Regions from separate parts of the Arvimicrobium flavum genome, predicted to be linked through region 1. Evidence: riboswitches for the same ligand, from Rfam matches in the RefSeq annotation. Region 1 holds a riboswitch; the other holds the start of a gene.
The links. A riboswitch is a leader RNA that binds a small molecule or an ion and turns the genes downstream of it on or off. The one in region 1 is predicted to bind cobalamin.
Positions count from the first base shown of each region.

Region 1 (3,617 bases):
GGCGCGGCATCCGCCTTGAATGATATCGCGCCCGCGAGGATGCGCCCGTCGAGTTCGGGCAGCACGACATGCATGGCCAGATCGGCAGGCGCGAGGCCGCGCTGGCCGCTCTCCCACGCCTCGCGGCGCGTCGTCGCCATCACGACCTGGAACACCGGCGCGCCGATCCTGTCGAACAAGGTGCGGCCGTCGTCGCAGGTCCCCGCCGCGAAGGCGGTCGTCGCAATCAGCGCAGCCGGTTTCAGGTCTCGGGCGGCGTCTTCGACAAATTGAGCGACGGCCCTGTCCTTGAGGCTGGATAGGAAGATGGGGATTCCGGCCAGCCCGCGCTTTGCCAGCGCGCGATGCAGCGCATCGATCGGCGCGATGTCGGACGCCAGCAGCATGGAACGGTAGAACAGGATCGGCACGACCGCCTGCGCGCTGGCGCACCTTTCCAGCGCGCGGGTACGGCCAACCACACCCTCGCCGGGAAGATAGAAACCGGATTTCGGGAGTTCTTCGGCGGGTCTGGCGACACAGTCGGCGCCGGCATGGCCGCCAAGCCGCTTCACCAACTCCGCCATGTTGGCGGGGCCGCCTTCGCGAAAATAGGCGAGCAGGTCTTCGAGTTCGCCGCGGGGCAGGGTGGAAAGTGCGGCGAGCCGCTCGTCGACGTCGTGTCCCTCGCCGGGAAGCAGCGCCAGCTTGAAACCATGCGCGCGGGCCGCGGCGGCAAGCTGGTCGGCGCCATAGCGCCACCATTCATAGCCGCCGAGCAGGCGCACGAGGATTATCTTCGCGTGCCGACCGACCTTGTCGATCCAGAGATCGACCGACATCGGGTGGCGCAGATCCCTTAGGGCCGCCTGCCGCATGGAGGGTAGCACGCCGGCCTGTGCCGTCCAGGCGGCCGAAAGGGCCGACAGGTCGCTGTCGGTGAAGGACAGGGCAAGCATGTCCGCGGGCTCCTGCCGCAAATCGACAGGCTCGACGAGATCGTCGAGTGAGGCCGTCGATGTGGCCAGGATGTGCACTGTCCCGTTCTCCCGCGCTCCTCGTTCGTGCCGCTACGCCGCCAGGATTCGTTCCACCGCCTGCCGGTCGAGACCCTTGAGGCCGATCACCACGAGCCGCGTACGGCGGTCCTCGTCGGTCTGCCAGGCGCGATCGTAGTAATGCGACACGCGCGGGCCGACCGCCTGAACGAGGAGCCGCAGGGGCTTGCCTTCGACATGCACGAAACCCTTGAGTCTCAGGACATTGGCGGCTTCGGCTGCTGCTGTGACCTTTTGGGCGAGCGCCTCCGGGCTGGACACCGATGGCAGCTCGATGACGAAGCTGTCGAAGTCGTCGTGCTCGTGGTCCAGCTCATCGTCGTGATGCGTCTTGCGGTTCTCGATATCGTCCTCCACGGCGAGGCCGAGGCCGAGCATCACAGACGGATCGACCTGGCCATGCGCGGAAGGCACGATCTTAACGGCTCGGCCGAGGCTTCCCCCAACCACGGCCCGCGCCTTTGCCGCTGCATCGTCGTCAAGAAGATCGCTCTTCGACAGGATGATCAGGTCAGCGCAGGCCACCTGGTCCTCGAAGACCTCCTCGACCGGGTCTTCGTGATCGATGGAATCGTCGGCGGCGCGCTGCGCGGCAAGCGCGTCCATGTCGGACGCCACGCGGCCCTCGGCCAGCGCCGGACCGTCGACCACCGCAATCACGCCGTCCACGGTCACGCGACCCTTGATCGCCGGCCACTGGAACGCCTGCACGAGCGGCTTGGGCAGGGCGAGCCCGGACGTTTCGATCAGGATGTGGTCCACCTTGGGTTCTCGCGAGAGGATCTGGTCGAGCGCAGGCACGAAGTCGTCCGCCACGGTGCAGCAGATGCAGCCATTGGCGAGCTCGACCACGTTCTCCTCGGGACAGGCATCGATGCCGCAGCCCTTGAGGATTTCGCCGTCGATGCCGACGTCGCCGAACTCGTTGACGATGATGGCAAGGCGCTTGCCCCGCGCATTTTCCAGCAAGTTGCGGATCAGCGTAGTCTTGCCTGCGCCGAGGAAACCGGTGACGACGGTGCAGGGGACGCGGTTTACGGCGGTCATGCGCTAGGGTCCTTTCGGGAGAAGATGGGCGGGATGCGGGCAACGAGGCCCTGCTTGAGGGATTGCGGGCGACCGCGCCAGGGCATGACGCCCTCATCGGAACCGGCGAAGAGCTGCGCGCCGGCCACGAGGTCGGCTCCGCTCGACGTGGTGAGGTCGCCGAACACGTAGCTCCAGGCGCCGTCCTTGGCGATCGCCGCGCTCAGCCGGCGCTTGCAGTTGCCGAGACATTCGACGGTTTCGACCTGGATAGAGGTGGCGTCAGCGGCGCGCCTGGTGTCGAGGGCGAGCTGCTCGCCGGCACGCGGCCTGGAATCGGAGCCAGTTTCGTCCCGGCATGAGCTGCAGACGACGATGACGACATTCGGATGGCAGTCGTCGGCGCATGTTTCTTGCGCAAAAACGTCCGCAGCAGCGTTTTCGTAGTCGACTTTCACACGCGCTCCTTGCCCGGGACACCCGCCAGGCACTGGCAAACATTTATCGACGGCAGGTCTCCTGGCTCGCGAGTCGCTGCTTTGCGCCGCCTTCCCGGATATTCCAGTGGCAATCGGCGTAAAGCTCGTCGCTTACAGTTGCGGGGACAGCTGCGGATTTGATTGCTCGCACCGCATTCCCTCTTAGCCTCGTCCCTTGAGGGGCGAAGACCGTCTGGCCGGCATTTAGGCCGCGCAATGTGGGGCTGTCAACGCGTGCTGTCGACTGCTTGGATGCGGACGGAAATCCATCTTCCCGGCATCGGCGCCGCTGCTGGGAATCATTTCCTTCCCGATCCGACGAGCGCCGGCATCGGCACCCGATAGGCGCCGTCCGGGCCGAGATGCCGCCCGATCTCCATCTCGACCGCCCTGGAGACCGCATCGCGAACCTCGTCGCTCTGGGCGAGCAGCAGACCGCGCAGTCTGACGCCGCCTTCGAGAATAGCCCTCACGAGGGCCGTGGGTTCGGCATGTTCCCATGTCTGCTCAACAGTGCGGATGACTGTCTTCGTGAAACCGGTCGACTGGAGCGCTTCCTCAAGCTTCTCCGGCTCGCTGAACTGGAAGAAGTCAGGCCCGTGAGGCAGCGGCGCCGAGACGTCGGCATGAGCCTTGATGGCGTCGAGCAGGAGGCCGAAGCCGTTTGCGGGGGTCGGCGCCTGCCAGACGCTCACGGCGACGCGGCCACCCCTCCTCAGCACGCGATGCATTTCCAGCAAAGCCTTCTGCGGCTGCGCGACGTGAATGATGCCGTAGCCGCATACCACGGCTTCGAAGGTCCCGGATTCGAACGGTAGGTCCTGTGCGTCGCCTTGAAGAAACTGGACGTCGGGAACGTTGCGTTTTGCGACCTCGATCACGTTGCCGGAGAAATCGAGGCCGACCACCTCGGCGCCGCGCGCACTCGCCGCTCGCGCGAGCACTCCCGGCCCGGTGCACACATCGAGCAGGCGCGTTCCCTTTTCAACGCGCGCGGCGCCGAGAATCGCGGGAACGGTCTGCGCCGTGAGGCGACCGAAATGCCGTTCATAGCCGCTGCTGACAGCATCCCAGC
Region 1 covers NZ_JAQGPN010000001.1:3,237,081-3,240,697, reverse strand. The annotation lists gene cobN (cobaltochelatase subunit CobN) at 1-1,016, opposite strand, end outside; gene cobW (cobalamin biosynthesis protein CobW) at 1,050-2,084, opposite strand; gene PD284_RS15585 (DUF1636 family protein) at 2,081-2,521, opposite strand; cobalamin riboswitch at 2,556-2,751, opposite strand; gene PD284_RS15580 (class I SAM-dependent methyltransferase) at 2,842-3,617, opposite strand, start outside.

Region 2 (3,617 bases), 2.3 Mb from region 1:
AAGCCTTCCAGCTGGTCGCTGAATTTCAGGCTGCCGCCGATATTCACGACGGTGTAGGCGTCGAGCCAGACACGCGATGGCAGGGTCGGCACGAAGGCGACGTCTTCCGTCTTGCCGTTGAAGACGGCTTCGCCGAAGACGCGGGCCCGGTCATCGTAGAACGTGTATGCGGCGCCGATCGACCCGGAATGCCGAGGCCGGCGGATCTCGTCGAGGCGCGGTCCGCCCGCTCTCGTCTGCTCCGTCGCATCGGTGTAGGTGTAGGACGCCGTGGCGGTGAAACCGTTGAACAAGTCGACCGTCGCCGAAACCTCGACGCCCTGGCGCTTGCTCTTGCCTTCGCGGTTGACGGGCGACGAAAGAAAGTCGGGCGGCCCGCCGAAGACGACGGCGATCTCGTCCGTCAGGTCCTGGTTGAAGTAGGTGACGTCGGCGATCAGCCGGCCGTCGAAGAAGCGATGCTCGACGCCGATGTCCCATCCGAAGCTCTTTTCCGGAGTGAGGCTTGCATTGCCCTCGAAGGACGACGGAACAAAGCCGTACTGCTCGAAGAAGGTCGGGTTGGTGACACCGGTGCCAACAGATGCATGGAGCCGCGTCTCGCTGCCGGGGATCCGCCACGCGCCGCTCAGGCTGTAGGTCGTGGCGTCGCCGAAGCGATCGTTGAAGTCGCGGCGAATGCCGGCGTTGAGATAGAGCTGGTCGAGGAACTCGCCGCGGTATTCGCCGACGATCGAGTTGGTCTCGCGCTCGAAGGTCTCGTCGAGATGGGACGGCGCAAAGGTCTCGCGCTCCCATTCGTAGCCGCCGGTGAACTGGTGGCGGGCCTCCAGCAAGGTGGGCGTGTCGAACTGATAGGTCGCCTGGTATGCGCCGGTGTAGCGGCTGCCATCGCTGAACGAGAGCATGCCGTCGCTGAAATTGTCGCGGGTGCCGTCGCTACCGGTGAGGCGCAGCTTTTGCGTGAACGCTCCGTCAAGCGCCTTGTGCGTCAAGCCCAGGGAGCCGAAGAGCTCCTGTGTCCGCGTCCAGTCGTTGCCGTCGACGACGAGGCCATAGAACGGGCCAGGCGCGTAGTCGGGCGCGCCGCCACTGTTGAAGTCCTGGGGATCGATGTCGCTTTCCCGGTCGACGTAGCGCAGTGTTCCGTCGACGACGAGATCGGGCGTGATGTCCGCCGTGAACTTGCCGTTCAGGGTGACGTTGCGATCGCCGTCCTTCTCGCTGCCGAAGTCGGAGATGTTGAACCCGTCGGTGCGCCGGAAGGTCCCGGAAAGCGCCATGTCGAAGTTCTCTGCGCCGCCGCTCAGCGACACGCCGCCGAGGAACGTTCCGTCGGTGCCCACTTCCGAGCGGCCGCCGATCTTGAAGCCGTTTCGTTCGCCGCGCCTGGTGATGATGTTGACCACGCCGGCGGTCGCATTCGATCCCCAGAACGCACTCTGCGGGCCCCGCAACACCTCGATCCGGTCCACGTCGTCGGCCAGGAGGCTGGCGAAGTCGAACTCGCCGGTCGAGGTTTCACTGACTTCGACACCGTCGATCATCACCAGCAGGTGATTGGCTTCGGCGCCGCGCACGCGCACCTGCGTCGGCCCGCCGAAGGAGCCCGAGCGCGATACGGAGAAGCCCGGCACCAGCCGCAACGCGTCGGCGACGTAGCGGACCTGGTTCTGCTGCAGCTGCTCGCCGGTTATGACGGTGAACGCACGCCCCGATTTCTCCTGCTCGATCGGCGTCAGGCCTTCGGTGACCAGAATGCGTTCGAGCTGCGTGACCGGCTCGTCGTCGACCGCCTGCGCCCCGGCAACACCGGTCAGGGCCAAGGCAATGATGCCCGCCCAGTAAGATTGTTTCTGCATGTCTGCCCCCACGGCGAATGGCGGGGCGCACGCGCCCCGAAGTTTCTCCTGAACCGCAGGGAGATGACGATGGGCAGACTTCGCCCCTCGGTCGGCTCCGGCATGCGGCAACACCTTCGTTGTGTCACCGCCACGGACGACCGCGCTCGACCACACCCCGTGATCAAGCATGGGTGACCGGAAAAGGCAGGTCTCCTGACTTCCGTGTCCTCGCCTTCCCCCGCCTTCCCGACTGCTCGAGGGCAGTCAGTGGCGTCGTGGAAGAAGGCTCAACGGCTACAGTTGCGGGGGCAGTCCCGGCTTCGGGCGTCGATCACCCTCACCGTGTTCCCTTTTCATCCGCTGTTGCGGAACCATTTCCAACCGCAGGTTTAGTGAGCGAAACACGCTCCTGTCAATCGGGCGGTTCCAGCCGAACGCGAGGACACCTAGCGGTCGTCTCGAGATCAATGTATGTTCTTGGTGCGTGATGTATTGGCGCTGCGTTGCTCACGCAGGCGGCCATCGGTCCAAAGAGTAGGCGGGGTGTACCGAATGCAACGGATCGCATTTTTGTTGTTTCTTGGTGCGGTAACTTTCTTGGCCGGGTGCCAGAGCGGAGCACCCTCTCGTCCAGGGTCTCTGGTCTGCTCGCCACGACTCGAAGACATCGGCGGATGTAGCCCGAATTTCGGCTCGACCTACACGACCGGGCAATATTAGAGACGGCGTCGATCGCCGCTCGACCCGCTGGAATCGCGCCCGGGCGAAAGCGAGGCCGGAAACGGCCGCGTCGCAAACACGCTTGGTCGACCGTGAGCGATTGCCGCCAAGGGCGCGCCCACCCGGGCGCGCTGACGGCCGGGCAGGCGGATTGGCTCAGTCCGGGACCACCTTCCAGCTGTCGTCCGGGTTGAAACGGTCGATGTACTTGACGATCTGCTCGGTCGCCGGCCCCAGATCGGCCTCGTAGACGATGCCGCTCTGGTTGACCGCAAACGTCTTGACGCCTGTCTCGCCGTAGGTGATCGGCCAGGCGAGCAGGCCGAAGCCTGCGATCATGTTGCCGTTAATGATGTAATCGTAGGCGCCGCCGGCGATCTGGTCGCCCTGGCCGGTCAGGATGCGGAAGCGATAGCCGAAATAGCCCTCGCCCTTTTTGGCTCCCTCGAGCTCTGCCTGGTCGGCAAACTCGCCAGCCGGGCTTTCGCCGTTGATCTCGTCGGTCGGCCAGTAGAGCCCGTCAGTCATGCCCTCGCTGCTGACGAGCTTCTGGGCGAATTCGAGCACGCCGTCGCCATCCCTGTCCTCGTCGGCGTAGTCGCGTTGGGCTTCGACATAGTCCCGCGCCGTTTCGATCGCCTCCAGCTCGTTCTCGCCCACCCGCCGATTGACGATTTCCTCGAGCCCGGCGTAGGTGTCGAAAGCCCATTTCCCGTCCTGACCCTTCACCAGCGGAAACGGCAGCGGCCAGAGCTTCGCGCCGATGGCCAGCAGCTTGCGGTCGTCGCCACCCTTCACGATCAGCTGCCTTGCCGTGCCTTCGCGCAGCAGCTTGAAGGTTTCCGCGGCATTTTCATCGGCTTTCAGCTTTTCGGCATCGAGCCCGAAAAGCCGGGCGAGGGCGCCGATATCGTCATCGGCAAGCGCCGTCTTGTACGCCGCCAGCGCTTCGTCAACGCTGTCGAAGGCCGGCGGCTCCTCGGCCGCGGCCAAGGACGAAATGTCGGGTGCGGCCTCGGAGACGTCGGCGGCCTCCTGTGCAAACGAGGTCGT
Region 2 covers NZ_JAQGPN010000001.1:978,018-981,634, forward strand. The annotation lists gene PD284_RS04840 (TonB-dependent receptor plug domain-containing protein) at 1-1,862, opposite strand, end outside; cobalamin riboswitch at 2,031-2,235, opposite strand; gene PD284_RS04845 (DUF2950 domain-containing protein) at 2,721-3,617, opposite strand, start outside.
Region 2: it holds a riboswitch for cobalamin, as region 1 does, so the genes downstream of both, PD284_RS04840 (TonB-dependent receptor plug domain-containing protein) here and PD284_RS15585 (DUF1636 family protein) in region 1, are expected to answer to the same signal.